DNA from 2 places in the Olleya sp. HaHaR_3_96 genome. Region 2 is predicted to be linked to the other one. Evidence: riboswitches for the same ligand, from Rfam matches in the RefSeq annotation. Region 2 holds a riboswitch; the other holds the start of a gene.
What was found. Region 2 has a riboswitch for S-adenosylmethionine ahead of H0I26_RS06030 (O-acetylhomoserine aminocarboxypropyltransferase/cysteine synthase family protein). Riboswitches for the same ligand answer to the same signal wherever they lie in the genome.
Positions count from the first base shown of each region.

Region 1: it holds a riboswitch for S-adenosylmethionine, as region 2 does, so the genes downstream of both, H0I26_RS13235 (Na+/H+ antiporter NhaC family protein) here and H0I26_RS06030 (O-acetylhomoserine aminocarboxypropyltransferase/cysteine synthase family protein) in region 2, are expected to answer to the same signal.

Region 1 is NZ_CP058987.1:3,021,661-3,037,863, forward strand. It holds gene H0I26_RS13165 (putative quinol monooxygenase) at 1-136, opposite strand, end outside; gene H0I26_RS13170 (AraC family transcriptional regulator) at 323-1,219, shown strand; gene H0I26_RS13175 (hypothetical protein) at 1,803-2,540, shown strand; gene H0I26_RS13180 (DUF6515 family protein) at 2,610-3,203, opposite strand; gene H0I26_RS13185 (hypothetical protein) at 3,392-3,688, opposite strand; gene H0I26_RS13190 (LytR/AlgR family response regulator transcription factor) at 3,818-4,546, opposite strand; gene H0I26_RS13195 (hypothetical protein) at 4,580-5,596, opposite strand; gene H0I26_RS13200 (YbhB/YbcL family Raf kinase inhibitor-like protein) at 5,610-6,209, opposite strand; gene H0I26_RS13205 (YHYH protein) at 6,206-7,531, opposite strand; gene H0I26_RS13210 (sensor histidine kinase) at 7,548-8,585, opposite strand; gene H0I26_RS13215 (ABC transporter permease) at 8,632-9,852, opposite strand; gene H0I26_RS13220 (ABC transporter ATP-binding protein) at 9,942-10,685, opposite strand; gene H0I26_RS13225 (efflux RND transporter periplasmic adaptor subunit) at 10,692-11,897, opposite strand; gene H0I26_RS13230 (TolC family protein) at 11,999-13,330, opposite strand; SAM-I-IV-variant riboswitch at 13,596-13,693, shown strand; gene H0I26_RS13235 (Na+/H+ antiporter NhaC family protein) at 13,742-15,052, shown strand; gene H0I26_RS13240 (NAD(P)-dependent alcohol dehydrogenase) at 15,138-16,196, opposite strand; gene H0I26_RS13245 (OsmC family protein) at 16,196-16,203, opposite strand, start outside.
Region 2 is NZ_CP058987.1:1,387,824-1,404,026, reverse strand. It holds gene thrA (bifunctional aspartate kinase/homoserine dehydrogenase I) at 1-3,334, opposite strand, end outside; gene H0I26_RS06035 (OsmC family protein) at 3,334-3,786, opposite strand; gene H0I26_RS06030 (O-acetylhomoserine aminocarboxypropyltransferase/cysteine synthase family protein) at 3,817-5,109, opposite strand; SAM riboswitch class I at 5,226-5,348, opposite strand; gene H0I26_RS06025 (phosphoenolpyruvate carboxylase) at 5,606-8,185, opposite strand; gene metK (methionine adenosyltransferase) at 8,539-9,795, shown strand; gene rsmG (16S rRNA (guanine(527)-N(7))-methyltransferase RsmG) at 9,853-10,488, opposite strand; gene H0I26_RS06010 (fatty acid desaturase family protein) at 10,623-11,717, shown strand; gene H0I26_RS06005 (pyridoxal phosphate-dependent aminotransferase) at 11,752-12,942, shown strand; gene H0I26_RS06000 (hypothetical protein) at 12,995-13,264, opposite strand; gene H0I26_RS05995 (hypothetical protein) at 13,443-13,682, opposite strand; gene H0I26_RS05990 (TrkH family potassium uptake protein) at 13,771-15,276, opposite strand; gene trkA (Trk system potassium transporter TrkA) at 15,276-16,203, opposite strand, start outside.

The sequences.
Region 1 (16,203 bases), 1.6 Mb from region 2:
GATGTAGATCATAGCTTATATTACCTTCCTCTGCTCTAGTCACATCTAAAAGTTTTAATAGTTCTGCTTTTACAAACGCTCTATGTTCCTCTTTTACTAAAATTCTTGCAACAATTGTTAAATACGATTTCTTCATAAGTATAATATTTAAATGGATTTAAGATTAGTCTCAAATACAATACAAAGGTATGGTTGAACTGAACCCTTTTAATGTACTTTAAATGGATATTAATGTATAAATAAAGGTTATGAGTATAAAAAATCAGGTTGTTATTTCTTTTTTCTCTAAATTTGAATAGAAATTGTAAAAAATCAGACAGAAATGCAAGTAATTGAAGCTTTTAAACCTTTCGAAATACAAGAAATAGAATTAATAGATTGGAAACAACGCCCTGTTAAAAACAACTTTTTTGAATTGGTTTTAGTTAAAAACGGTACAGGAACGCAATGTATTAACTACAACGAGCACGCCTATAATAAAGGCAGCATCTTTTTGTTACCACCTTTAAAATGCCACTCATTTACAATAGCGCAACCTACACAATTTGTGTTTTTAAAATTCACAGATTCATTCTTTAAAAACATAAATCGCATTACTATTGATAGAAATGAATGGTTTAAAGAAGCTTCTTATATCTTATCAAATTACAACCAATTACCAGGAGATATTATTAAGAATGATGTAGATAGAAACCATATAGAAAGCTTAATAAGTATGATTTTGCAAGAATCTAGAAACTACGGAGAATCGTCTATAAACCTTGTGACAAGCCTAATGACTAGCATTCTTGAAATACTAATTAGGAACGTAAAAAAAGGGAGCTATTTTGAATTACCTAAAAATAATTCGGATGATAGAATTACAAAAATGTTAACTTATATTAATGAAAATATTGATAAAACAGAGTTGCTTAAAGTCGAAAATCTGTCCGATGTCTTTATGATGTCTCCAACTTATGTTAGCGAGTTTTTTAAAAAACAAGTTAATATGCCTTTACGTGAATATATTATTAAAGCGAAGCTCAAATTAGTAGAAATAAGACTACTAAACTCTGATTTTACATTAACTCAAATTGCTGACGAGTTAGGGTTTACAGATGTTAGTCATTTATCTAAAACGTTTAGACGTTACGCTGGAACATCTATACGTGAATTTAAAAATAATGGAGAGTATATGTTACTAAAAAGAGGTGTTTGCGCGTCGAGTAACAAGGCGTGATAAGGTACCAAAACCACCAACTATGCCAATCACCTTGTTTAGCATCTTATCCTTTTCATATTTTACTAATAAACACAAAACGCGAGTGTTTATCTAAGACTAGCTTTTAAAAATTTAATAAATAAAATAATAATTTTAGTTTCAAATCTTATTGCATTAATCATTCACTGGCAAAAGAAGATTTAGCGTACACAAAAAACAGTAGATTGGTTACGTTTTTATTTATATAAATTTTAAATGGAGTGCTATATACATTTAGCCCTAAAAAACACACCACATTAATACCGACACGTAAACACTTGTTTTACAACTGATTAAATAACTGTTCATCGTAAAACAAGTTAAATTACAACAAACAAAGGACTAAAAATATTTTATATTCGATATTGCTAACAAGTAACTCTTTAAACCCAAAATAACTGAAACATCAAATGATGTACAGTACTATAAAAACCAAGATTAATAGTGTTATTCAAATTAAATAAACCGATATTATAGATTGATTCTAATCACAATTAATCGTTTTTTAGAAAACAATTAATTATATTGTAGAGGTAGAATTGCCCTACACAACTTAGTAAAAATGACAAAAAACAAATTAAAATCATTATTTTTTTTAAAGAAATGTAATGTTTTTGATGTCTTCTTTTTTATCACATTTTTAACGTCTTTGATTATAACTATTACACTAGAAAAAGAAGACCTACTTTACAGCTCTCCACTAGTAATTGTTTCTATCATTTTAAAATATGTAACTAATCGTCATAAAAAATCAGAACCACTATTTTTACTGGCAATGCTAGCTTTTCTATGTATTAATATTTTAACTTTTTATTCTTTTCACGACTATTTTAATATCATATCTCTTTTAACATCAGGATACTTAATACTATTCACCTTGCTCCTTAAAAAGTATCTAATTAAAAGCAAATTAAAATCCCTACTTTCTTTATCTGTTATTATAGGTATTGCTCTTGTTGGTTATCTAATTTATGCTGTTGTAGATTTATTAATAGGCCAAATCCCTGACAACAATCTCATTTTTGTTTTTGTATGTGCTTTATGCTTATTTATTTATGCCTTTACCTTTGCTGTCATCTATATAAATGATAATTACGCCAATGGTATCATCTTATTAACTTCAGGTATTGCAACTATATTTAACTTGGGATTATCACCTATAAATGAATATTTTTTTTACACCAGGACATTCACGGTCGTAATACTCATTTGCCATTATATGTCACTATATCTTTTTATGAAGTTTATTACTGAAACTAAAGTTATAGAAGCAAAAGATATAAAACCTAATTATTTCTAAATAAAAAAGGGATAATTATATAATTACCCCCTTTTCCATTATTAAAAATCAACCAAAAAATTTAATAATTTAATCCATATCTATAATTCCAACAACTTCATAAGCTCTTGTTCCATTGACTTGTACTTTTTCGTATAACACATTAGCATACTCATAATACGTTTGATCATTCAAAACCACTTTTTCATAATCTTCTGGCAACTCATAAACAACTGTTCCCACTTCTGGCTCAACAACTTCATATTCATTGTTTACTTGCGTATAAAATATACCGCTTACGTTAAAATAATTATGATTGTTGAAACGCACCCTTTTATGGTTTGCTGGTAACACTTGTATTCTGAACCCTACTTTTGGTGCTATAACAATATAGCGTCCTCTTGATTGGGTATAAAATTTATTTTTAGAATAATAATAGTTATGCCCTTTGTGATTAATAACCGTTCTGTTTGGCACAGTTCTAACAGCCACTACTTTCTTTTTAGGCGTTTTATAAGTGACCTTATGACTAGGCACTCTTACGGCAACCGTTCGTTTTGTCACCGCTTTAGTTGTCTTTGTTGTTTTTTCTTTTGTATCACGTCTGTTTTGAGCTGATACTTGTACTGTCAACGCTAATAAAAAAGCAACTGGCAACACATATGTTTTGATAAGTGTTTTCATAATTAATTGTTTTAAGGTGTAACTCTATAACAATACTTTGACTCTATATTGTTTCAATAGTTTAAATATAGAAGGAATAAATTTTCAAAAAAATAGAAATAGACCAATACTTAAATTGTATCTACTAAAACGATGATTTTGTAGACCATATTATTCAACCTTATATCGTAATTATAATAAAAACACTATTACAGCAACCTTGACAAACCTGTTAATTCCGTAATATCTATTCTTGAGTTTCTATCCGCATCTAAAACTCTAAAATGTTCTGCAATTGATCCAATAGCTTCAGTAGAACTAATGGATTTATCTTTATTAGAATCTAACAAACTAAAAAGACTTACAATTTGTTGTACTGAAGAGCTTGAGTTTAATGAGCTCAATAATACTGTTGCTTCTGACAAATTTGATGTACTTACGTTTTTAACGCTATTACAACTAAATAAACTTATTATTATAACTAATGATAGTGTGATTTTTTTCATAACTAATTGAGGTTTTATGTTGTTACAAAGGTACTCAGAGCATTAGCTATTCTCAGAAATATTAGCCGAGTGAAGCGCTCCAACCTTTCAAATACAGGAAGATATAGATGAATAGATAGTTATTTTGCTTTAAAGTGAATTATTATTTACAAATTCCAAAAAAGCAGGCTTATACTGCTCAGAAACCGTAATACGTTGATCATTGATAATAATTTGACTACGCTCAATAACTTCTATGTTTTTTAACGATACAATAAAAGAACGGTGCACACGTAAAAACTGAGTTTCTGGGAGTTCTTCTTGCAAAGATTTTAAGCTCATTAAGGTTAAAATAGGCTTCGGGTTATCCTTTAACCAAATTTTAATATAATCCTTCAGGCCTTCAAAATATAAGACATCAGACAGCTTAATTCGTAATTGTTTGTATTCTGATTTTACAAAAAGAAATTCTTTTGCTTCGGAAACTTCGTTTTGTGGTTTTCCTTTTAACAACGAGAAATAATGATTTGCTTTATTGGCTGCTGCTAGAAACTCAGCATAATCAAAAGGTTTTAATAAATAGTCCAAAGCTTCGACTTTAAAACCTTCTAGAGCATATTGATCAAAAGCAGTTGTAAAAACCACACGTGTTTCTTTTGGAAGCATTTTAGAAAACTCTATGCCTGTTAAATCTGGCATTTGTATGTCTAAAAACAACAAATCAACAGGCTGTTCTTTTATAAACTCCATTGCTTCAATCGCACTGCTACATTTTTGTTTTAGTTGTAAAAACGGTGTTTTATTTACATAACTTTCTACTAAATTAAGCGCCATAGGCTCATCATCTACAATAACACAAGATATTTTTATATTGCTCATACGTTTGGTTTATATATTAAAAGTAGTCCTAACTTATTTTACAGTGTATCGAACAATAACCTCATTATCTAAAATAACATTTGTTGACCATATAAATTGAGCGTCTACTGTACTATCATCAAAAATATTTGTAAAATTAGTGTAAGAAGGCTTATTATCTACACCTATAGTATTGTTTGTAAACTCGGTAGCATTAGGCCATTTGGTATCATCAAAATCTGCAGATTGCCAATTTGAAGGTGTTTTCCAATGTAAGGCGTAATATGATGTGCCATCATTAGAATCTTCTGTACTGCATGTTTCACTTAATCTTAAAGTCCCTTCTTCACTAGCACAAGATAAATCTCTTAAAGGTGCTGTATAAAATGTTTGCGCTTTCCAATCAGCATTTGTTGTCGCAATTATAGCTCCTTTAGCATCTTTAAAAACAGCGACCATACCGCCATCTCCTGGATGAAATGCTTGGCCTCTATTGGCTTCAGAGCCTAAGCCACTATTCTCTTCCCAATCTACCAATTTCATGGCAATTGTAAAAGGTGTATTTACCTTAAATCGAACAATGTTAGAATTAAACTGCGTAAACGGCACATTATCCTTACCTACAGGAGTTCCGTTAATATACATTTCAAAATAGTTATCGGCAAATACATAGGCTGTAACTATTTCACCATCGGCATCAACCTCAATAATATCTGTTCCGTCTAATGCTGCTAAAGCTTCGTCTGCCGATCTATATTCTACTTTTGTACATGGATTAAACAAATCTGATGCAAAAGGAAAACTATCATCAGTAAAATTTACTTCTGCAGGAACTGTCCATTTACTACCATCTGTTGCAGTAGATGTACCAATTGGCGCTTCTCTACCTCTATCACATTCAAATATATTTTCAATTAACACTGTCGCTGGTCCTTGAGATACAGATGCTGTACCTTTATATATTTCTAAATTTTCTGGTGTTGTTTTTTTTCCGTTTTCACCATTTTTACAAGCTATAATTGTAAAACAGGCTAAAACAAGCAGTAGTGTCGTATTTTTTAAGTGTATCATTTTATGATTGTTTTTAATTAGAGTCTATAAATGTTAAAGTCGTTCTATCTACAATATCCACAGTAGCCAATGCATCCATAAACACATTATAGTCAACATTTAAACTGTGTTCTTTTGGTAAAGCAGCAGGTGTTTCTGACAAGGCATAAAGTGCAATAGTGTATTCGTGTTTACCTTTTCCATGAGAACAAGGTGATGTGTATGATATTGCTGTTCCATCCTTATTAGATCCCATAAACCAATTGCCTTTAGATGCCATTTTATATGGTATTTCTGTTGTTTCAGGATCTATATCCCACAACAATAGATAGGAATTAATTTCTGTTTTATTATCTTTTTTCGGATAATGATACATCACAACTGCCAACGACTTAGTGCCTTCTGGAACATTTTCCCACGACAATGGAATGGAGTTTTCAATAGCATTTACCTTTTTCTCACATTTGTAAGCATTTAATAAAACACCATTCTCTATAGCAATACTCTTTAGTTTAAAATTGGAATGGATGGTTTTAAAATCATCATGATTTACGTTTGTAGTTGCTTTTTTATTGTTATTGCAAGACATTAAACTAATAAAAAAAATGGGTATTATTAATTTTGAATATTTCATTTTTCTCTTGGTTTATAGGTTTCAACAGTTGCTGTACCCTCAGGATTTATAAATTGATAGCTGTAATTATCTTCATTGTCCCATTTGTAATTTATTATATGTTCTTCCGAATCTAAACTGTACGTTAACGCATATGAATTTTCTCCTAAAGTTTTAAAACCAATAATTTCAGCACCTCGTAGAGGTCTTAAAGCCGGTCTTAATTCTTGTGTTCTAGGTTGTGGATATACTTGATTTTCTGGCGCTTTTGTTTTTGGGTCTAATATCACTTCACCTCTCATACCAGCAATTAAATAAGGATATTCTTTAATAGTGTGATATTGATAAGAGCCATCTGCGTTTGTCTTTCCTAAATATTCATCTAAAACATCAGTTGTTTCTCCATAAACAGGAAAACCATCTACAGCATAAGCAACTGGATTGCCAGCGCCTACTTGATCTTGCAAGTGCAATGGTGATAAATGGTAATGATAATCGTCTGCCCGACCACAATGACCGCCCCAATTATCTAATTCTCCAATAAAATTAGCATCTTCACCTCTATTGTTTAAAGGATTAAAAATAGGAATTCCATTTACCGCAACTGCAATCGCGCCTTTTAGTAAATTGGTTTTGGTAGATAATGGCTGTTCTGCCATTTTTGGGTGTGTAGGTATCGCCCAACTATTATCACCCGTGTAATTTTGATTAATAGGCACTTGTTGTTGCCAATTTGTAATACCAACCATCATGTCATGATCTGGTAACCCATTTGATGAAATATACAGATAGTTGTCGTCTGTATGTGTTGTAACACCGTCAAATTTTTCAAAAAAGGATTGCATCAATGTCACATTATTTGCTGGTACTTGCGCCGTAATAGCTTTAGTTGTACTCGTGTTTTTGCACGACACCACCAAAAGCAAAACAACACCAAGTGCACCGTGGGTTAAGTACACCGCTTTTTTTTGTTTTATCAGTTTAAAAACAGAAAAGAGTAAAAGAAAGACACCTAAAGTAATAAGCCCTATATTAAAACTAGATTTTGATTTAGAATCCGTTTTGACAGCAACATTACTATTTAAAGAAGCGATTAATTCACTTTTAGTTTTAATGTATTTTTGATTTGCTTCGGAAAAGTCTGAAATTTGAAAAGTTTGAACAGTATGGTTGCCATCCATAAGCCAAACTTGATCATTTTCATATTTTATAAAATCAGCATGAATTGTTTTATTAGTACTTGTTAATTCCCATTGTTTTAAAGGAGTTCCATGTCCATGCTCATGCGCATAAAGAGTACTGCACAGTATTAAAAAAAAGAAAAATATAGACGTATTTTTCATGAGATTAGTATTAAAATTAATTGGTTTCAATTTTTAAAGTGACTAAAAAGTGGTCATCTTTTAAAATAGTTTTAAAGCTGAATTTATCCGAATACAATAATTCTAAACGTTTTTCCAAATTCTGAAGTCCTATACCAGAACCACTTTTATCATCAGTTTTCTTTGGGAAATTATGGTTTTCAACTGAAAACAAAACAGTATTATCATCACAAGTCATATTAATATCAATAGTACTTGGTTTAGTCGCCGAAACACCATGTTTAAACGCATTTTCGATTAATGAAATAAATAATAATGGTGCTATTTGAATACCAGTTTCTTTAATAGGAAAGCTATAGCTAACACTTGTTTTATCGGACACTCTTAGCTTCATTAAATCGATATACTTTTTAAGAAAATCGATTTCTTTACTAAGCGGAACCACTTCTAAATTAGTCTCATACAGCATATAACGCATTAACTTACTTAAACTGTGAATCGAAGATTTTGCTTGATCTGGCGAAATATCAACTAAAGAATAAATGTTATTTAAAGAATTAAAAAAGAAATGTGGCTGCAATTGATAATGCAAATGCTGTAACTCCGACTTCAATTTAAAATTAGCTGCTTCCTTACGTTCTGCTTCTGTTTTAGCCCAACGTTTTGTTGATTTTAATGCTACTGAAAAGAATAAAGGTGCTAAATATGATAACAATTGTATATACATTGCCATTTTAAATGGAGGTTCTGTTCTCTCGGTATTTGCGAGACGCTTTTTTAAAATATCTTGAAAATAGTTATCTTCAATATATTCTTTTAAAAACAAGAACAATCCTATCAATGCAATATTAACCGCTATAAATAATAACGTTTTTTTAGGAAACAAAAAACGATCTATCAACACAAAATAGTTGAAGTAAAAGATAATAGCCGAAAAGAACAAAGGAATCCAAAAATGTGCTTTAACTCTATCTAACTCTTGATCTTGATTATAAGATAACAAGTAAGGCAAACTAAATAATGTTAGCCAAACTAGCAGATGTAAAAAGATGGTTATGTTTTTATTCTTGTACATTAGTTCTTTAATTCAGTTTAATATATTGATTTAAGTTAACAAGTAATTACTCGTAACGCAACGCGGTTATAGGATCTAAAGCCGATGCTTTTCTAGCTGGATACCATCCAAAAAAGATACCTGTTACAGCACATACTGCAAAAGAAATGACTATAGAATACATAGCCACGCTTGTAGGCCAATTTAAGAATTTTTCTATGAACACCGTTGCTCCAAGCCCCAATAATACACCTAGAACTCCACCTGTTATGCTTATTAAAATGGCTTCTATTAAAAATTGCATTAAAATATCGGAGCCCTTTCCTCCTACAGCCATACGTAACCCAATCTCTTTTGTACGTTCTTTTACGGAAACATACATGATATTCATAATCCCAATTCCTCCAATTAATAAAGAGATACTAGCTACCGCAACTAGCAGTATTGTTAGCATTTCACTAGTTGAACTGAAGGTTGAAATTAACTCTTCCATAGAACGCACAGTAAAATCGTCTGTATCACTATCGGTTAATTTGTGTTGTTCTCTTAAAATTTTAGAGACTTCTAAAACAGCATTTGGCGCATCTTCCTCACTAATAGCAGATGACATAATCTGATTTAAATGATCGATAGCCAAAATACGTTTTTGCACCGTTGTATAAGGTGCAATGACTACATCGTCTTGATCTTGACCAAAGGTGTTCTCTCCTTTTTCTTCTAAAACACCTATGACTTTAAACGGAATATTATTAAAACGAATCATTTGCCCTACAGGCTCTTGACCATCAGGAAATATATTATCTACAACCGTTTGACCTATTACAGCCACTTTAGATGCTGTTTGAACCTCAGCATCTGTAAACATACTCCCACTTTGTAAATCGACCACTTTGATGTTTAAATACTCAGGATTAACACCGTAAATCGAGGATGGCCAGTTGCTAGACCCATTAATAACTTGTCCTTTACCTTCTACCACTGGCGTGCTATAACTTAGTAAAGTCGATTGCGCTTTAATGGCTTTATAATCACTTAAAGTCAGCGATTCCATAACACTTGCCTCTTGCCTTACACCGCCTCGTGTGTCCGCACCTGCTTTTATCGTTATCATATTAGACCCCATACTTGATATGGTAGTCCGAATGCTCTCTTTTGAGCCTTCTCCAATAGCTAACATCGCAATAACAGAAGCCACACCTATAATAATCCCAAGCATCGTTAATAAGGTTCTTGTTTTATTAAGAATGATGGCTTTTGTTGCGATTTTAAATAAATTTAATAGTCTCATCTGTTTATATTTATTGTTTTTTTAAGGTCAAATGGAATGCCACAATTACATATAAATTCATATTAGAATTTTGATATGGCATTTCAAAATTAACCGTCTTGTTTAGGTAATTTAGCCAATTCATTTGCTGCAGATTGAATGTTATGATTCTCATAATCCTGCATCACTTCACCATCTTTTAACACAATAGTTCTGCTGCTAAATGTAGCTATATCTGGCTCGTGCGTAACAAATGTGATTGTAATCCCTTGTTTGTTCAACTCCTGAAATAACGCCATTATCTCATACGACGTTCTTGTATCTAAATTCCCTGTGGCTTCATCAGCTAAAATCATTACTGGATTATTAACCAACGATCTGGCAATAGCCACACGTTGTTGTTGTCCTCCCGAAAGCTGCGAAGGTGTATGATGTAAACGTTCTCCTAATCCTACTTTCTCTAAAGCTTCAATAGCACGTCTTCTACGTTCTTCTGTAGATACTTTACTGTTATATAACAGTGGTAATTCTACGTTTTCAATAGCCGATGTTCTAGCTAATAAATTATAAGATTGAAAAATGAATCCAATTTTCTCGTTTCGAATAGTTGCCAATTCATTTCTAGATAAATCTTTCACTCGAACACCATCAATTTCATAGGTTCCAGACGTTGGTTGATCTAAACATCCTAAAATGTTAAGCATGGTACTTTTTCCTGAACCACTTGATCCCATAATAGTGACAAATTCCCCTTCTTTAATATCAAACGAAATACCTCTTAATGCATGAACCGTCTCGGTTCCCATGGTAAACTCTCGTTTTAAATCTTCTATTTTTATGATTGCTTTACTCATGATTATTTATTTTTTCCTGTTACCTCCTGGTTTTTGTGGCATAAACGGACTTTCGCTTTTAGCGGAAACACTGGCCTCCGATTTTGAAACGCCTTTTAAACTATACACAAGTTTATCTCCTTCTGAAACGCCACTTAATACTTGTACATTTACACCATCACTTGCGCCAAGTGTTACTGCTTTAGGTGAAATAGACCCGCTACTTTCCAATACCCAAAGTGTTGTTCCTTCTTTAGTTCTTTCAGTGTTATTAGCTTCTAATTGGTGTTGTAAATTATAGCTTGCAAAGACTTCTTTTTCTGGTTTAAAGTTGATGGCTTTAGCTTCCGCAGTTAATACATCATTTAATTCTAATGTGTAAATTGAAATAGTTGCTGTTAATCCTGGCTTCAGTTTTAAATCTGGGTTATCTGCTTTAATTACAACGGTATACGTTACTACATTTGAAGTAACAGTTGGATCCAATCTTACTTGTGTTACTTCACCTTCAAAGGTTTCACCTAAGTAAGCATCGACTGTAAATGTGACGCGTTGTCCTTCTTTTACTTGTCCTATATCTGCCTCATCTACATCTGCCTCTACTTGCATTTCTTTTAAATCTTGAGCAATAGTAAATAGCGTTGGTGTACTTAAACTTGCTGCCACCGTTTGCCCTTCGTCAATAGCTCTAGATAAAACCACACCATCGATAGGCGAATAAATATTTGCATAACCTAAATTAGTTCTGGCTTGTTGTAAATCTGAATAACGTTGCGTCACCGTTCCTTTTGCTGTTTGATAGTTGAAAGTCGCATCATCAAAATCTGATTTACTGATCACTTGATTATCAAATAACGTTTTCTGTCTGTCGTAAATCGTTTGTGTGTAGTTTCTTTGGCTAACCGCATTATCGTACGCTGCTTGTGCTTGCGTTTTTGCTGCATTTAAATTGGTTTTATCCAATTCTGCTATTAATTGTCCTTCCGTAACCACACTGTTATAATCCACATATATTTTTTCTACAACTCCAGACACTTGTGTACCAACCTCAACTTGCGTAATAGGCTCCATTGTACCTGTTGCAGTAACCATGGTGGTAACATTAGCCTTTTTAGCTAAAACGGTCTTAGCTTCAATTACAATAGCATCGTCTCCTTTTAATAATGCGTATCCTGCAATAGCGAGTACTACAAGTACAATGCTTACTATTATTATATTTTTTTTATTTTTCATGAGTTTATATATTTTGTTTTTTGTTCGGTCACATGGTGTTTCCAAATAATCATTTCCGTAGATATCGAATTTAAATTATGGAAGGTTCATAATGATATGGTTTAAAGTTTGATGTCGTTTCCTTGATAAAATTGTAATAATTGGTGGTATAAAATATTTAAGTATTTAGATTGTAAATAGTTTTGCTGCGCATTAGTAAAGGTGTTTTGACTAATCACTAAATCAGTTGTACTTAAACCTCCTAATTCATACTTTTTCTGTGCTAGTTTGTAAGACTGCTCTGCTGCTGTTTTAGAGGCATCGGCTGCAATGACTTGTTCTTGCGCAGACACTGCGTTTTGATACGCTGTTTCTACTTTTTTATAAACTTCTTTTTCTGTATTCTGTTTTTGAATCTCAGCTTTTTCAATATTTATTGATGCCGTTTTAACTGCTGCTTTAGTTTGATTTCTATTAAAAATTGGAATACTTAACGATAGTCCTATTTTCTGATTAAAATTAACATCAAACTGATCTGAAAACGTATTATCATTAATACTTGTGTAACCAGAACCAACGCTTCCGTTTAAAGACAACGTTGGTAAAAAACCACCTTTTGCGATGTCTAATTCTTTTTCGTTTGCAGCTATATTTAATTTACTAGCTTGTATCTCTGGTAAAAAACCAATAGCGTTATTGTATAACTGGTTTTTATCGATTTCTAGATTAATTAAATCCATGTTTTCATCAATGGTTTCAATCTCTAAATTTTCTAAAGGTGATAATTCTAATAACTGCTTTAACTGAATGATGTATTGTTGGTAATCGTTTTTAGAAGCAATAACGTTGTACTTGTTTGTAGCTGCTTGACTTTGTGCTTCAGTATAATCGCTTAATGCAATAGTACCAGCATCTAAACGTGCTTTTGCTCTTAGTACTTCTTTTTCTGAAGCTGCTAAATTGTTTTCCGCTATAGCGATGCTTTCTTTACTAAAAAGCGTTTGTAAATAGACTTCTAAAATATTTAACTCAATGTTATTCTTTTCTACTTCTTCCAAATACACACTTTGCTCTAACAGTAGTTTATTTTGTTTAATTTGATTGCTAATCTGATTGCCTTGAAACAAGGTCATAGAACTGTTTATACCAACATTAGTACTGTTTATTTGATCTGTAACATAACTACTAGTAATAGGATCAATAGTATTTCCGCTAGAAAAATTTTGAGACGCACTACCAAACAGGTTCGGCAATCTAGATGACTTTGCTTTACTGTAATCTATTTCGGCAATGCTTTTATTTAAAGCTGCATCTTTTATAGTAATGTTATTTTCTATGGCGTACGTGATACAATCTTCTAAAGACCACACCTTAGATGCTGTGTTAGTTGAAGCGTCTTGCGCAAAAGAAAACTGCACGAAGAATAGACTTGCTAGGATTAGATATAATTTCATTTTTTTGAGTGTTTTGATTTAACACTTCAAAGGTGTAACTATATATAATCTTATTATAAAGCGATAGACGTTTACGGCAATTGACTATACAAAACCCCGTTATTTATCGATGAGATTTTTTCTAGATAACGCAAAACTTGAAATTCGCGCTTTAATCTGCTATAACAAGTGCTAAATCATTAAACCTTAAGTTTTAAAATAGTATTAAAAATTAACATTTTTTAAGATATGCCTATTCGTTTATGCACTAATTTTGTGCTCTTAAATTAATTATCAAGAATCTCAAAAAAGGAGATAGCAACCTGCAATAACAAGCAAGGTGCTAAATAGATAAGCCAAGTATTTGGAACAAATGTTAACTCATATTTCTACTTACTAGCTGCTATATCCTTTTTAAAATGAAAAAGAAAAATGGCACAGTCAACTAAAATTATTCCAAAATTCTCAGCATTAATACCATTACTGGTCTTTGTTTTTACATTCCTAGGTGTTGGTATTTATCAAAACGATTTTTATGCGCTTCCTGCACCTATTGCTGTTATCGCAGGTATTATCGTCGCCTTTTTAATGTTTAAGCAATCCATTAATTCTAAAATTAAAACGCTTTTAAAAGGCTGTGGTGACGATAAAATTCTAACCATGTGTTTAATATATTTGTTAGCAGGTGCTTTCGCTGCCATTACTAAAGCGACAGGAAGTGTGGATGCTATTGTTAATCTTGGATTAGATTATATTTCCATACACTACATTTATTTTGGTGTTTTTATAATTGCAGGATTCCTATCTGTATCTACAGGTACTTCTGTAGGATCCATTGTTGCATTAGCTCCAATAGTTGTTGGATTTGCAGATAAAAGTAGTGTAGATCTTGGTATACTTTGTGGAGCCTTACTAGGTGGAAGTATGTTTGGAGACAACTTATCCGTTATTTCGGATACGACTATTGCCGCCACACAATCTTTAGGTTGTAAGATGAGTGATAAATTCAAACAGAACATCAAAATTGCTGTTCCAGCTGCTCTATTTACTGCTGCCATATTAATTTTTCAAGGTTTTGGTTTAAAAGCAGCTGAAACAGAAACAGTAGTTTACAGCTATTCTATAATTAAAATATTACCTTATTTATTAGTCATTATTTTATCTATAATCGGCGTTAATGTTTTTATAACGCTACTTCTTGGTGTTGTCTTTGGAGGGGTTTTAGGTGTTTTTTATGGTGATTTTACAATTATCGAGTCTACAAAAATCGCCTATACAGGTTTTACAAGTATGACAGAAATTTTCTTACTATCCTTACTTACTGGAGGTTTAGCTGCGTTAGTAAAGAAAAATGGTGGTATCGAATTTATACTAGTCAAAATAAAAACACTAATCAAGAATAAAAAGACGGCTCAATTTGGAATTGCAACGTTAGTCAGTACGACTAATATGGCCATTGCAAATAACACGGTATCTATTATAATTACTGGACCTATTGCAAAAACTATAAATGATGATTACCAATTAGATAATAAAAAGACAGCTTCTATTTTGGATATTTTTGCTTGTATCACACAAGGTCTTTTACCTTATGGTGCACAAGTTTTAATGATTTTAAGTTTTTCCAATGGGAAAATAGATTACTTAGACCTAGTTTCAAACACTTGGTATCTCTTACTCCTACTTATTTACACATTAGTATTTATAAGCTTTACCCCATTCCGCTTAAGCAAGACCACTTAATACTACTGTCACTTAATTTAACTGAAACAAAAACAGCATCTAATTATAATTAGATGCTGTTTTATTATTCACTGTATTTTAAGTATTATGCTTTAAGAGATTTCATGTCAATTACAAATCTATACTTAACATCATTACTTGTAACACGATCATAAGCAGTATTTATATCCTGCATATCTATCACCTCGATGTCACTAGTAATATTATGTTCTCCACAAAAATCTAACATCTCTTGCGTTTCTTTAATTCCACCAATTAAAGATCCTGCAATACGCTTACGTCCTCCAATGATACTTCCTCCATGAAACGGTTTTAAAGGCTCTACTGCCCCAACCAATACCATTGTAGCATCAATTTTAAGTAATCCTAAATAAGGGTCCATTTCATGACCAACAGGAATGGTGTTTAAGATAAAATCAAAACTACCTTGATGTGCTTTCATGGCCTCGGCATCCTTAGACACCAATACTTCGTGCGCGCCTAATCTTTTAGCATCTTTCCCTTTTTCTGGAGACGTTGTAATCATAACCACTTGAGCACCTAATGCATGTGCAAACTTCACACCCATATGCCCTAAGCCTCCTAAGCCAATAACGCCTACTTTATCTCCTTTTTTAACTTTCCAGTGACTTAAAGGCGACCAAGTTGTAATTCCTGCACATAATAAAGGGGCAGTTGCAGCCTCGTCTAAATTTTCAGGGATACGTAGTACAAATTTCTCATCTACAACTACAGACGTCGAATAGCCACCGTAAGTTTGCGCACCTTCAATATGCTTATCTGGACTGTTATACGTCCACGTTGTTCCTTTTTCGCAAAACTGCTCCAAATCTTGCTCACAAGAGGCACACGTTTGACAAGAATCCACTAAACAACCTACACCTACTCTGTCTCCTACTTTATATTTGGTAACCCCTGAACCAACTTCTAATACACGACCAATAATTTCGTGTCCAGGAACTACAGGATATGTAGACCCTTTCCAATCATTTCTTACGGTATGAATATCACTATGACATACACCACAAAACGTGATATCTATCTTTACATCATCTGTCCCAACTGTTCTTCGTTGAATATCTAACGGTTTTAAATCTTCGGTAGCTCCTGTTGCTCCATATGCTTTTACTGTTGTCGTTGCCATTATTTTG
Region 2 (16,203 bases):
CTCCTGCTCCTGCGCCTTGAATAACAATGGGTTTTTCACCATAACTTTCTGTATAAATTTCAAAAATAGAATCGGCACCTTGTAACGCTCCTAAAGGTGATTGACTAGGTACAGACTCTAGTTTCACATCTAATTGAGCACCGTTTTCTTGTGATAAATCACCGTGTAAATCACCAATATATCTTAATACATGACCTTCTTTTTGTGCTTCTTTTTTCGTCTGAAAAACAGCATTCATCTCATCTAAAGATTCTAAAAAATTAGCCGTTTCAATTTCTCTAAGTGGTTTTGGAATTAGGTTTTCGATAGTAACATCGCTAAGCTCATTATGTAAATCTAGTTCTCTCGCCAAGATTAATAGTTTTCTTGCAACATCGTTCCCACTTAAATCCTCTCTTGGATTTGGTTCTGTAAAACCTTTATCTAAAGCTTGTTGTAATACTGTTGCAAACGAGGTGTCTTCCGAAGAAAACGTATTAAACAAATAACTTAGCGATCCAGAAAACACGCCACGAATACGCACAATATTTTCGCCAGAAAGATGTAATAATTTAATTGTATCAATTAATGGTAAACCCGCACCTACATTAGTTTCGTATAAATAACTTTTTTGGTGTTTTTCTAAAGTATTACGCAATTGGTTATAAAACTCTAAATCGATAGTATTTGCTATTTTATTAGACGATACTAAATCGAAACCTTGCTCCACCAACTTAATATAATTGGATACAAAGTCTAAACTTGACGTGTTATCTATAGCTATTAAATTCTCTAAATGATTCTTTTTTGCAAATTGAAAAACATCTTCAATCTTATAGCTTTCACCATTTGCTTCTAGTGTGTTTTTCCAATTTTTATCGATGCCGTTTTTACTGAAAAGCGCTTTTCTAGAATTGGCTATCGCAAAAATATTAAGCTTAATGCCTTTTCTTTTTTCAATATCTTCAGCTGAAGCAATAATTTGATTAACCAATGCGCTACCGACTAAACCATGACCAAAAATGGCTAAATTTATCTTTTTAGAAATTCCGAAGATCTCTCCATGAATAACATTCAAAGCTTTATGAAGTTCTTTTTTTCTAACTACTATACTCACATTTTCGCCAGTAATGGTATTATTAAAAAGAATAGGGATAATTTGATTTTTTATTAAAGCATTAAACGGTTTATGAAACGTGCTTAACTCTTGACCAATAATTGAAATGACAGACACATCGTCTATAACACTAATTTTATTAATGTCTTGCGAGTAAAAATCGTTTTCAAACTCTTGTTCTAAAACAATAACGGCTCTATTTGCATGTTCAGCTTCAATAACCAAACCAATACCACGCTCTGAAGAGCCTTGAGAAATAATACTAACGCTTATATTCTCTTTACTTAAAGCTGTGAAAATTCTAGCATCAACTCCAACCTTGCCCAATAAGCCACGTCCTTCGATATTTACTAATGCCACATTATCTAATACTGATAATGAGCGTATGCCTTTATCTTTATTTTGTGCTGTAATTATTGTGCCTTTATCTTCCGGATTAAACGTATTTAGAATGCGAAGCGGAATATTTTTCTCTATTAAAGGAATAATAGTTTTTGCATGTAAAATAGTCGTTCCGAAATTAGCCAACTCATTAGCTTCCGTAAAAGATAATCGCTCTATTTTTCTAGCATCTTCTACTAAATCCGGATTCGCCGTATAAATACCATTAACATGTGTGTAATTCTGTAACTCTTCAGCATCTAAATAATTAGCTAACAATGCTGCCGTATAATTACTTCCATTACGACCTAACGTTGTGGTTTTACCGTCTCTATTAGACGCTATAAAACCAGTAACAATATTAACTGTAGTGCCATTATTTTGTTTAAAATAAGCAACTACATTCTTCTTAGACAACGCATCAATTGGTTTTGCATTACCAAAGGTGTCATCTGTTTTTATTAACGTTCTAGCGTCTGCTACTTTTGCATTAATATTTTTTTCTAGTAATAATGCCGTAATTAATTTAGCTGAAATTAATTCGCCTTGTGCTAAAACCTCATCTTTAATTTTCTGACTATAATCACCTAATAATTGTACACCTGCAAACAAACTATCTAGTCTTGAAAATTCGGTTTCAAAATCTACTAAAACCGTTCCTTTTTGATCCTTTTTAAAGGCCTCCAATTCTACAGCATAAGATTGGTCTTTTACTGCTTTCTCAAGAATAGCCTCCAATTGGTCTGTTGCTTTTCCTCTTGCAGAAACAACAACAGCTATATTTTCTTCAGCTTTAACTTTATTTTCTATGATAGAAATAACACGATTTAAACCTTCGCCATTGGCTAGAGATTTGCCTCCAAATTTTAATATCTTCATTTTCTTTTCTTTTAACTTGGGCTTAAAAATGCCTTTAATTATATTTTCGAGTTGCTCGAACTCTATTAAAAAGGCATCGTGACCATGAATGGAATTAATCTCATTATAAGTCACATTTGGATGTGTTAACGCTAATTGTTTTTGCGTTTCTCGGTTTTCTTCAGCAGTAAAAAACAAATCAGAATCTACCGCAACAATTGTAATTTTAGATTGAATACCATCTAACACCTTGTTATTTGATTCTCTTCCTTTAGTCACATCAATGCTACGTAGTAATTGATTCATTAATTTATAAGCCGATAACTGAAAACGCACCTGTAACTTATTACCATGATGAAGCAACCAACTTTCGACATTAAATAAATCTAATGTTTCGTTTTTAGAACGTTGAAACCTTGATTTAAAAGACTCTGGAGTACGATAGCACAACATTGCATGCATGCGAGCGTCATGCACTGGGTTTTTAGAATTAACTAAAAACTGTTCTTGAATTTGACAATTTGCCATTAACCAATCGGTAGCTTTCCAATCCGTAGCCACAGGAATAAAATGTGTCGCCAAATTGGGTTTTAAAACTGCCATTTCCCATGCAATACCACCACCAAGAGATCCTCCAATTACGGCATACACAGAATCGATACTTAGTTTTTCTAATCCAATAAGAAACAGCTTCGCGATATCTCTTGCTATAAAATCTTTGTAGTTTTCAATTAAAAAACCATCGTATCCATTTCCAGGAATATTAAATGCTAAAACAGTATATACCCTAGTGTCAATAACTTTTCCATCGCCAACCAAATCTGCCCACCAACCATCTGTACCTGTAACATTGCTATTACCTGTTAATGCATGATTTATCAATACAATTGGAGCGGTATGTAATGCTTTACCAAAAAGCTGATAAGACAACTTTATTGTCATTGCCTTATCGCTTTGGGTAACATAATCGATACTATCTATGTATTGTAAACCTTTCATTACTTAAGATTATATTCTTTTTGTACTGAGATTTTTACTGGTGTATTATTAGATAAATTATCTCTAACGGGACATCGTGCTTCAACAATTTCTAACCATTTAACTAATGTTTCAATACTTGCAGTCGTTTCTGGCACTAGTTTTAATTCGATATTTTTAAAACCTGCTCGCTCGTTATTTGATATCCCTAAAAACTTATCTGGATTAATGTCTCCTGATACTTCAATATTCAATTTATCTATTTTAAAACCAAGCTCTTTTGCTACTAAATAACCAACAACGTTAACACAGCCAGCAAAGCCTGCAAGAATATATTCTACTGGGTTAGCGCCTTCGTCTGTACCATTTAAAGCTTCGGGTTCATCTATTACTAATTTAAACTGCCTTGCTTTTCCAACAAATTGTGTCGCAGATGTACTTACTCCTGCAACTGAAAATTTTAAATCACTCATCTTTTTTTGAATTTGAATTAAGATAACGCCTTAAGCTAAAACTGTTTTTTTAACGACTACAAAAGCGTCTTTTAAATCAGCTTTTAAATCTTCTATATTTTCGATTCCTACAGACAGTCTAATTAAGTCTTTAGTCACTCCCGTTAATTGTTGCGCTTCATCACTTAATTGTTGATGCGTTGTACTTGCCGGATGAATAATCAAAGATTTTGTATCTCCAATATTGGCTAATAGCGAGAATAGTTTTGTAGTATCTGCTATTTTTTTAGCCGATTCAAAACCGCCATCAACACCAAAAGTAACCACACCACTTTGTCCTTTTGGCAAGTACTTTTTAGCTAAACTATTATATTTGCTAGTCTGTAATCCTGGATAATTCACCCAAGTTACTTCTGGTTGTTCTTGTAACCATTTTGCTAGTTCTAAAGCATTTTGAGAGTGCTTTAAAATTCTTAATTCCAATGTTTCCAATCCTTGAATGATTTGAAAAGCGTTAAACGGACTTAATGCGCCACCGTAATCTCTTAAACCTTCAATTCTAACTTTAGCAATAAATGCAGCTGCACCAATAGCTTCGCTATACACTAAACCATGGTAACCAGCAGATGGCTCTGTAAACTCCGGGAATTTCCCATTAGTCCAATCAAATGTTCCTGCATCTATAATGATACCACCAAGCGATGTTCCATTACCATTAATATATTTGGTTAAAGAATGAATGACAATGTTTGCTCCATGTGCAATTGGGTTTAATAAATAAGGCGTTGCCACTGTATTATCTACAATTAATGGCACTTTTACAGTTTTTGCTTCTTTAGAAATAGCTTCTAAATCTAACACGTCCAATTTGGGATTCCCTAAAGACTCTACAAAAATTGCTCTTGTATTTTCTTGTGCTGCTTTGCCAAAATTTTCTGGATCTGAAGGATCTACAAACGTTGTAGTAATACCATGTCTTGGTAGTGTTACACTTAATAAATTATACGTTCCGCCATACAAACTACTGGATGCCACAATATGGTCGCCTGCTTTTAACAAGGTTAATAATGTTGTAGAAATTGCTGCTGTACCAGACGCAGTTGCAACTGCCGCAATACCACCTTCTAGTGCTGCGATACGTTGTTCTAAAATATCGTTTGTTGGGTTGTTTAAACGTGTGTAAATAAAGCCTGGAACAGAGAGATTAAATCGTCCTGCAGCATCATCTGAATCGTCAAACACATAAGAGGTTGTTTGATAAATAGGAACCGCTCTAGTTCCTCCTGTTTTACTTGTGTCGTGTCCTGCGTGCAACGCTTGTGTTGCAAATTTTTGTGTACTCATTTTTCTAGTTTTTGAGTTAATAAATTAAACCAAAAGTCAAATAAGCCTCGTTAGAAGCGTACTTAATAGAAAAATGTTAAAAAGAAATATGCCAATTACAAATAGTAATTAGTTTTGAGTTATCTATCCAATAGAGCGATTAATGAATCGACTATTAAGTAGAATTTAGCACCTTCTTAGTAAGTCTAAGGGTTGCTAAGGCTTCGATGGGTCTATCCCTCCGCCTTTCTTGATAACATTACGGAAACTTTTAAATTAAAAACTTCCTTTTCAGTAAGATATTGAACTTTGTATAGGCAAATATTGCAAAATATATTATTCACAAACAAGTAAAACAGAATATTTTTCCAATAAATTACAAAATATTTAACATAACAGAATTTAAATCTATTAAATACGCTTTAAGCAAAAATATATTCCGTTAAAAACACAAAAGGCAAGCTTGATACTTTCAAGCTTGCCTTTTTATATAAAATCAAAACCTCTATATTACATTTTATGCTGAATTACGACTGGCGTTAATATTTCCAAATAACGAACGTGTTACTAGTTTTTCATAAACTGCAATTAGTTCTGTATCCTTTTCATCGGCTTTTTCTAATTCTTGAATTTGCTTTAAAGCGAATTGTTGGATGGTTAATAATGGCAACACAATAGATTCTCTAACTTTAATCGATGCTTTTCCTGAAGGCTCTTCCTCCATCAATTCTGTATAACCCGTAAGTTTTAAAATTAGACGTTTTGTTGTTTTATACTCTGTATAAATCACATTCCAAAAGGCGCCATATTCAGGATCGTCGCTCATATACTTAGTCAAATCAAAAAAGGATTTTGACAAAGACATCATACTGTTTTCTATTAATGTTTTAAAGAAACTGGACGTCTGAAATAATTTTTGTGCTTTTTCGAATTCGCCAGCATCTTCATAATGTTTCAAAGCTGTACCGACACCGAAAAATCCTGGGACATTCTGTTTTAATTGACTCCAAGACCCAACAAACGGTATCGCTCTTAAATCTTCAAACACTAAACCTTCTGCCTTCCCTCGTTTTGATGGTCGACTTCCAATATTAGTTTTCGCATAATATTTTAAGGTACTCATATGTTCTAAATACGATATAAACTTGGGATGATTTTTAAAATCGACATAAGCCTCATAACTAAGCTTTGCAAGATTATCCATCACCACTCTATTTTCCGGAATCATACGTAAATCTGTATCACTTAAACTATTATAAATTCCGGAACTAATTAACTGCTCTAAGTTATATTGTGACGAATCTAACGTACCAAAATTAGAACTAATGGTTTGTCCTTGGATCGTTAACTGTACTTCTTTATCCTCAATCGTTGGTCCTAAAGACGCATAAAAATTATGTGTTTTTCCGCCTCCACGTGCAGGTGGTCCACCACGCCCATCAAAAAAGATCACAGTAACATCATATTTTCTAGAAATAGCTGTTAAACGCTCTTTTGCTTTATAAATAGCCCAATTAGCCATTAAATAACCCCCATCTTTTGTCCCATCACTAAACCCTAACATGATTGTTTGTTTATTTCCTCTGGCTTTTAAATGTTTAGCATAAGCAGGATTAGTATACAACTCTTCCATTACTAAATGTGCATTTTCTAAATCTGTAATAGTTTCGAAAAGCGGTCCAACATCCACAGTTAAATTATCCTGAAAAGCAACCAATTTAAGCATAGCAAACAATTGCATGACGTGTAAAGTGGTTTGGTTATTACTTATGATATAGCGGTTTGCTGCCAACTCTCCATTAGTCTCTTGAATGGACTTTAAAGCTTTTATAGTATTAAGTGCCTTTAGTGTTTCTTCGTCTTTAATTAAAGACAGGTCGACTGTCCCTTTTACTTCAGATAAAAGTTTGACTTGCTCCTTTTCTGGTAACTCATGATAATTACTAGGAATATCTTTACTTCCATTTTCTATCATAGAATCCACCATCGTTGTAAATATTGAGTGATGCACTCTACTATCTTGTCGTATGTCTAAACTTGAAAAATGAAATCCAAACAAATGTAACTTATTTAACAAACTGGTAATCTCCGTAACATATAAAGACTGATGTTTATCAATTATAATTTGTCTAATTTCTTTTAATTCTGAAACAAAACCTTCTAAAGTAATACTCGATTTTTCGTTAAGAATCTTTTTATATAATTCGCTTTCTATTTTAGAAACACGTGCTTCTACCCCTTGAAAAGTCAGTTTACGTTTTAACTTTCTTATATCTTTATGGTAATTTTTTATAATAGTTTCATGCAACCTTCTGGCTACTTTTACCGTAATTTCTGGTGTTACAAACGGATTACCATCTCTATCTCCTCCTGGCCAAAATCCAATATTAATAATTTCGTTGTCTATATGTTGACCATCAAAAATATTTTGTTGGATGTAATCGTAAATTGTTCCGAAAGAATCATAAAACACATTTTCTAAATACCATATTAAACTAACTGCCTCATCATAAGGTGTTGGTTTTTCATGCTTAAAAAATGGTGTTTTCCCTAGCTGAGCCAACAAATCGTTGATTCTCAATAGATCGTTTTGTTTTACCGCCTCTGTTAAATCTGTAATGATTCCTAAAACTGCTCCAGGATAAAATTGTGTTGGATGGGCGGTTAGTACAATCCTAACTTTAAATTCTTCCAAATACTCACGTAATTTATCCAGTTTACCTTCCGCAGCAGCGCTCTCTTTTAAACTACGAAGCGTACCGATCCCATCCATATTATTCACAATGGGGAATGCCGCATCTTCTATAGCATCAAATAATACCACTTGGCGTTCTATATATTGAATAAAACGGAATAATAAATCTATTTTACTTTTATCAGAACGTCTTGCTTGATATTTTTTAAAAAAAGTATCGACAATCACGGTCGGGTTATCTCCACCATCAAATCCGTTTTTACAGGTTTCATGAAACAAAGGAAGTAATACGCCTGTTTTCGTAATAGTATCAAAAGGAAGTGTCATAAAAATACCATTATATATTTGATATTTAGACAATACATTTTGATTAAAACGTGTTAATTTAGGTTGTAAAGACATGACTTTAGTTTAGTTTATTTAATTTATAAAGTTAACTAACAATCGCTTAAGACAATCTTAAAAGTCACGATTTTACAGATAATCATACTAAATCGTTTTCTTAATAAGAAATACATAATTTAAAAGTCGAATACTGATATTTACTCAGTATTGAATATTGGTTCAAATTAATGAATTAACTATTTTTAACTTTAAGTAACCTAAGAAACTACTTTATTTTCTTACTTTTGCAGCTCAATAAATTTAAGAGGACGGATTTGACTGATTGCAACCTCATTAAAAAATGCTAAAGGCAGTGTAAACTTCCTTAGACGCTTTCGTCAAATCTATTATATACATTTTAAAAAACAAATATGGCGTATTTATTTACATCAGAGAGTGTGTCTGAAGGACACCCAGACAAAGTAGCAGATCAAATTAGTGATGCTCTAATAGACAATTTTTTAGCGTTTGACAAAGACAGTAAAGTAGCTTGCGAAACATTAGTAACCACTGGACAAGTGGTATTAGCAGGTGAAGTTAAATCTAATACCTATTTAGACGTACAAAAAATAGCAAGAGATACTATAAACAAAATTGGCTATACAAAAAGCGAATACATGTTTGATGGTAATTCTTGTGGTGTGTTTAGTGCAATACATGAACAATCGGACGATATAAATCGTGGTGTTGATCGTGACAGTAAAGAAGAGCAAGGCGCAGGTGACCAAGGAATGATGTTTGGTTATGCCACTCGTGAAACTGAAAACTACATGCCTTTAGCTTTAGATTTATCTCATAAAATCTTAATTGAATTAGCTGAGTTACGTCGTGAAAACAAAGACATCACTTACTTAAGACCTGACTCTAAAAGTCAAGTTACTATTGAATATAGTGATGATAATACACCACAACGTATTGATGCCATTGTAGTGTCTACACAGCATGATGATTTTGATGCTGTCGATGACGTAATGCTATCTAAAATTAGAAAAGACATTGTTGACATATTAATACCAAGAGTAGTTGCTAAGTTACCTGAAACTATTCAAGGGTTATTTAATGACGACATCAAATACCATATTAACCCAACAGGAAAGTTTGTAATAGGTGGACCACATGGAGATACAGGATTAACAGGTCGTAAGATTATTGTTGATACTTACGGAGGAAAAGGCGCCCATGGTGGTGGTGCTTTCTCAGGTAAAGACCCAAGTAAAGTGGATAGAAGTGCTGCATATGCAACACGACATATTGCTAAAAACTTAGTTGCGGCAGGTGTTGCTGATGAAGTGTTAGTACAAGTATCTTATGCTATTGGAGTTGTAGAACCAATGGGGATTTTTGTAGACACATACGGAACTTGCCCATTTAATATGACTGATGGAGAGATTGCTAATAAAATATCTAAAATATTTGACATGCGTCCATCTGCTATTGAAGACCGTTTAAAATTACGTAATCCAATGTATAGCGAAACTGCTGCATACGGACATATGGGAAGACAAAACGAAACTGTATCTAAAACATTTTCAAGACCAAATGGAGGAGACATCACTTTAGATGTTGAATTATTTACTTGGGAAAAATTAGACTACGTAGATAAAGTAAAAGCTGAGTTTGGATTATAATACCTTCTCCTTTTTAATATAAAAAAAGCCTCTCAAATATTTGAGAGGCTTTTTTATTTAATACTGTGCTTTCCATTTAATTGGTAAATGCACTATTTTTTTTGTTTCAAAAAAGTCTTCTTCAAAGTAATCTGAAATATTATAAATCTTAGCCGTTTGATAATTTTGCAACTCCTCCGATAAATCACCACCTTTAAGATATATAATTCCGTTTTTTAATTCGTTTTGTTGCGATTTAGCCACTTTTCCTTTGATCCAATGTACAAACGTTGGCATAGCAGCAACAGCACGGCTAATAATAAAATCGTAAGTTTCTTTTATATCTTCTACTCTACTATGCGTCACTTTTACATTTTGCAGTTCTAAACCAGCAACAACATCTCTAACTACGTTTAGCTTTTTATTAATACTATCCACTAAATGAAATTCGCATTCTGGAAACAAAATAGCCAAAGGCACACCAGGAAATCCGCCACCAGTACCAACATCCATCAAAGAACTTCCATCCTTAAACTGAATTACTTTAGCAATAGCAATAGAATGCAATACATGACGTAGATACAACTCGTCAATATCTTTTCTCGATACCACATTTATTTTTAGATTCCAATCTTGATACAACGCTTCTAGCTTAGTAAACTGCTCTATTTGCAAAGGTGTTAAATCAGGAAAATACTTTAAAATCAGCTCCATAGTCTTTTATAATTTTCGGCAAAAATATACATTTTAACACAAAAAAGGGAGCTTCTGTTTTGCTTAATTAATTATCTTTGTAATAAATATTATTTAACGTTTTTTTACGTTAGAATAAAAAGAATACAATTACAATGACAAAGCAAACAGTAACATTCTCACGAATAGACTCTGCAAAATTTTTCAAAACACTTAATAAACGTGTTAACAATTATTTTAAAGAAAACAATATTAAAAAAACAGGAAACTGGAAATTATACATTAAAACAGTAGTAATGTTTACCTTATTACTAGGCCCTCTAGTGTTATTATTAACTCTTGATTTACCAACTTGGCTTCAAATTATATCCGTAATGGTTATAGGAATTGGAATGGCTGGTGTAGGTATGAATGTGATGCACGACGCTAATCACGGCTCTTTTTCTAGTAAAAAATGGGTTAACAGATTAATGGGAAGTAGCATACATATTTTAGCTGGTAACGATTACAACTGGAAAGTACAACACAACGTATTGCATCATACGTATACAAATATTCAAGGTCATGATGAGGACATTGATGCTGGACGTATTATCCGTTTTTCTAAACATTCTAAATGGTTAAAGATTCATCAATATCAGAAATATTATGCTTTTTTACTATATGGTTTATTAACTGTAAACTGGGCAATTACAACAGATTTTAAACAGACTTATAATTACTTAAAGAGAAATTTATCTTACGGTGATTTCCCTAAACCAGCAACACAGTGGACTAAACTAATTATTGGTAAAATATTATATTATGCTATTTGGGTGGTTTTACCAATAGCATTAGGATATGCTTGGTGGCAAGTATTAATAGGCTTTTTCATCATGCACTATACTGCAGGAATCATATTAAGCGTTGTTTTTCAATTAGCACATGTTATGCCTAATACTGACACACCAATACCAGATAAAGATGGTAACATGAAAAACACTTGGGCTATTCATCAATTATTTACTACTTCTAACTTCTCGCCTAAAAGCTGGTTAGTAGAATTTTATACTGGAGGTTTGAACAGACAAGTAGAACATCATTTATTTGCAAATATTAGTCATGTCCACTACAAGCACATAGCAAAAATCGTAAAAGATACTGCTCATGAGTTTAGCTTACCATACAACGAATACAACACAATGTGGAAAGCTATAGGAGAACACTACAGACAACTAAAAGTATTAGGTCAAAAACCTAATTTAGCTTAATTAATTTTCGCATTACAAAACAACACAAACACTTATGAGCCAACCATTATCTGACCGCATTTTAAACATGTCCACTTCTGCCACTTTAGCTATGGCAGCAAAAGCACGAGAGCTTAGAGGTGAAGGCAAAGATATTATTGGATTAAGTTTAGGAGAGCCAGACTTTAATACACCAGATTTCATTAAAGATGCAGCCATCCAAGCAATTAATGACAACTACAATTCTTACTCCCCAGTTGATGGTTATGTAGAATTAAAAGAAGCTGTCATTACTAAATTTAAACGTGATAATAACTTAACCTATACTTTACCACAAATAGTAGTGTCTACAGGCGCTAAACAAAGTTTAGCAAATATAGCTGCTGTTATGCTAAACAAAGGTGACGAGGTTATTTTACCATGTCCTTATTGGGTTAGTTATTCCGATATCGTAAAGCTTAGCGAAGGAGTACCTGTAGAAGTACAAACAAGTATTGATACAGACTTCAAAATGACACCTGCACAGTTAGAAGCGGCTATTACTCCAAAAACAAAAATGGTTTGGTTTAGCAGTCCTTGTAATCCAAGTGGGTCATTATATAGCAAAGCTGAATTAGAAGCTCTAGCTGTCGTTTTAAAGCAACATCCAAATATATACGTTGTTTCCGATGAGATTTATGAGCACATCAATTACACTGGAAAACCACATGCAAGTATGGCTGGAATTGATGGTATGTTTAACAACACCATTACAGTAAACGGAGTCTCTAAAGCATTTGCTATGACGGGCTGGCGTATTGGCTACATTGGTGCTCCAGATTGGATTGCACGTGCCTGTAACAAAATGCAAGGTCAAATTACTAGTGGCGCAAATTGCATTGCACAACGTGCTGTAATCACAGCTTTAAATGCAGACCCTAGTGTTGTTAAATTTATGATTGACGAGTTTAAAGTACGTCGTGATTTAGTTCTTGATTTACTGAGTAACATTGAAGGTTTTCAAACTAACACACCAGAAGGTGCTTTTTACGTTTTTCCAGACGTATCTTACTTTTTCGGAAAGACTTTCAGAGGAAAAACAATACATAATGCTACCGATTTCTCACTATACCTATTAGAAGAAGCATTGGTTGCTACCGTAACCGGAGACGCCTTTGGAAACTCTAATTGTATTAGAATAAGTTATGCAGCATCGCAGAAAGAAATTATAGAAGCAATTAAAAGAATTAAAGAAGTGGTTAGCTAATTAACCCTATTACATAAATAAAAAGCTTCACATGTGTGAAGCTTTTTTTATGCTAAATAAACAGATAAATAAAGGTATAAATTAAAACCATCATAACTACACCTAGAAAAACAACCTGCTTAATTCGTCTTTCCTTTTGTTCCTTTTGAAGTTTCTTACGTAATAGTAAAATATCCTTTTCTGAAATTTCAGGTAAATTATACGCTGTTTTCTCGGTAGAATTACTCACAAAACTAAAAGACTTCTCTCTTCGTTTTCTTAGCATACTTCTATTACTTTTCAAAGACTGATTCGCAGCCATCATTGCACCTTCCCCTCCCATAATCTTAAATATTAGTCTGAATGATTTCAGAAATTAAACACTAATAATCTTTTAACGGCTGAATACGCTTCAACCACCTTAAAATTATTCCATAAAAAAAGCTGCTTTACATATAAGTAGCAGCTTTTTATAAAATGTTACATTCTTTTACAAAGAAATAACAAAAGACTAATTGAAATTATATAATAGCGAGAAGCGTTAAACCTATAAACAAGAACACTTTAAGAGACGTTGCAACAATACTACATGTTCTATTATATGTCCAACTTTTTAAATGTTGCTTTCTACTAAATAATGAGTTAGTTTTTAAATTTTTAAAATTCTGTTTTACAATAGATTTGTAATTAGAATTCAAAATTCCTGAATAGTTAATAACTGAATCTTGCTTAAATGATTGTGTGTTGATTGATGCATTCATAATGGTTGATGTGTTGGTTATATAATAAAGACGAGTCAATCTGTAAAATGTTACAGTTCAACACAAAACAACACTAAAAAACAGCATTTTATCTATTTCTCCAAAAGAAAGGCGTCAGCAAAATAAGCACTGTAAACAGCTCTAATCTACCAATTAACATTAAAAAACTACACCACCATTTACCAATTGCTGGTAAAGCTGCATAATTATTAACTGGACCAAATTGCCCCAAGGCAGGCCCCACGTTTCCTAAACTTGATGCTGCAATCCCTACAGAAGATTCAAAATTAATACCCATCATTGAGAAACCAAGCGCTCCAATAATAAAGGAAATCATGTATAATATAAAAAAGCCTAGAATATTAAATACAATCTCTTTTGAGATTGCTTTTTTATTATATCTCACCGGTATAATTGCGTTAGGATGTAATGTTCTTTTAAACTCCAAAAATCCATTTTTAATTAACACCATATGACGCACTACTTTAACACCTCCCGACGTACTACCCGCTGATCCCCCTAAAAACATTAAGCCGAAGAAGAGTACTACTAAAAAAGGCGTCCATAAGGTATAATCCGCAGTCACAAACCCCGTAGTTGTTATTACCGATATAACCTGAAATAAAGCATGTCTAAAAGCACTTTCTCCTGCTCCCCAAACCATTGGATGATCAATAGACGATGCCGTTAAATCTGCTTTAAAATAAATAATTAAAGCTGACACAATTGTAAATATAGCCACAAACTTAAAGTAGAGTTTAAACTCTTCATCCTGAATCACTTTCTGCACCTTCCCTTTAAAAGCAAAATAACTTAACACGAAGTTTGACCCTGCTAAAAACATGAAAAAGATAATAATATACTGTATTATTGGTTTATTATTCCAATAGGCAACACTTGCATTTTTAGTAGAAAAACCTCCTGTAGACAGTGTACACATCGAGTGATTTATAGCATCAAAAAAGCTCATTCCAGCGACATTAAGCAAAATGGTCTCTACTGCTGTGTATCCAAAATAGATTAGCCACAAGCGCTTTGCTGTATCCGTAATACGTGGATGTAATTTGTCCGCACTTGGTCCTGGTGCTTCTGCAGCAAACAACTGCATTCCACCAATACCTAAAAGAGGAAGTATTGCCACCGCCAATACAATAATACCCATACCACCAATCCAATGGGTTAAACTCCTCCAAAACAAAACCCCTTTTGGAACAATTTCAATATCATTTAAAATAGAAGCCCCCGTTGTTGTAAAACCAGACATGGTTTCAAAAAAGGCATTTGTAAAACTTGGAATAGCGCCTGTAGCTAAATAGGGTATTGCACCGGATAAAGACATAACAATCCATCCAAAAGACACCACAATATATCCCTCACGTTTGTTTAATTCTTTATTATGATCCCGATGATTAAACATCCCAAAAAGTCCAAAACTCAATACTCCGAAACCAGATAAAAATAGTTCAAGCGTTACATTATCTTGATAAATAAGACTCACTAATGCTGACAACAGTATAAAACCACCATTAAACACTAATAATAATCCGAAAAAATAAAATATTATTTTGTAGTTAAGACGTAAACGCTTTCTCATTATAAAAATAATTTTTCAACCTCTTTTATAGATCTTGGCAAACAGCACACCACGATATAATCGCCTTCTTCAATTCTAAAACCTCCCAACGCAATTAAACCTTCGCCGTTTCTAATAACGCCACCAACAATAGCTGATCTAGGAAATTTAACGTCTTTTATTAATTTATTACAAATCCTTGATGTAGACTTAACCCTAAACTCTAACAACTCGGCATTCATATTGTTAAGCTTAGTCATTGCCACAACCTCACCTTTACGGATGTATCTAAATATATTATTTGCAGCTAGAAGTTTCTTATTAATCAACGTATCAATACCGATAGATTGGGATAATTCAAAATAATCCATATTTTCAACCAATGCTATCGTCTTCTTTACGCCTTTGGATTTAGCCATCAAGCAAGACATGATGTTAGTTTCAGAATTACCAGTCACAGAAATAAAAGCATCCATATCGCTAATATTTTCTTCTTCTAATAATTCGACGTTTCTACCATCTCCATTTATAACTAATACTTTTGGTAAATCATCTGCTAAATCAAAAGCAATCTCTTTATTGTTTTCAATTAATTTGACGTTAAAACCATTAGCAGATAAGTCTCTTCCCGTTTTATAACCAATTTTACTTCCCCCCAAAATCATAACATCCTTTACAGGCGTATTCATTTTACCAGTCATTTTACACAACTCTTCGCCACCACCTGCACAGGTTATAAATACCGCATTATCGCCTTCTCTAAATTCCGTATCTCCCCTAGGTATAATTGTATACTGTGTTCCAAAACGTTGAATTGCAATGGGCACAAAATGTATTTCAGAAAACAACTCTGCTGCTTCTTTTACCGTTTTTCCAACAAATCCAGCTGTTCTTGATAATTTAAGACTAACCATGGTTAACGCACCATCTTCAAATTCGTAACTATCT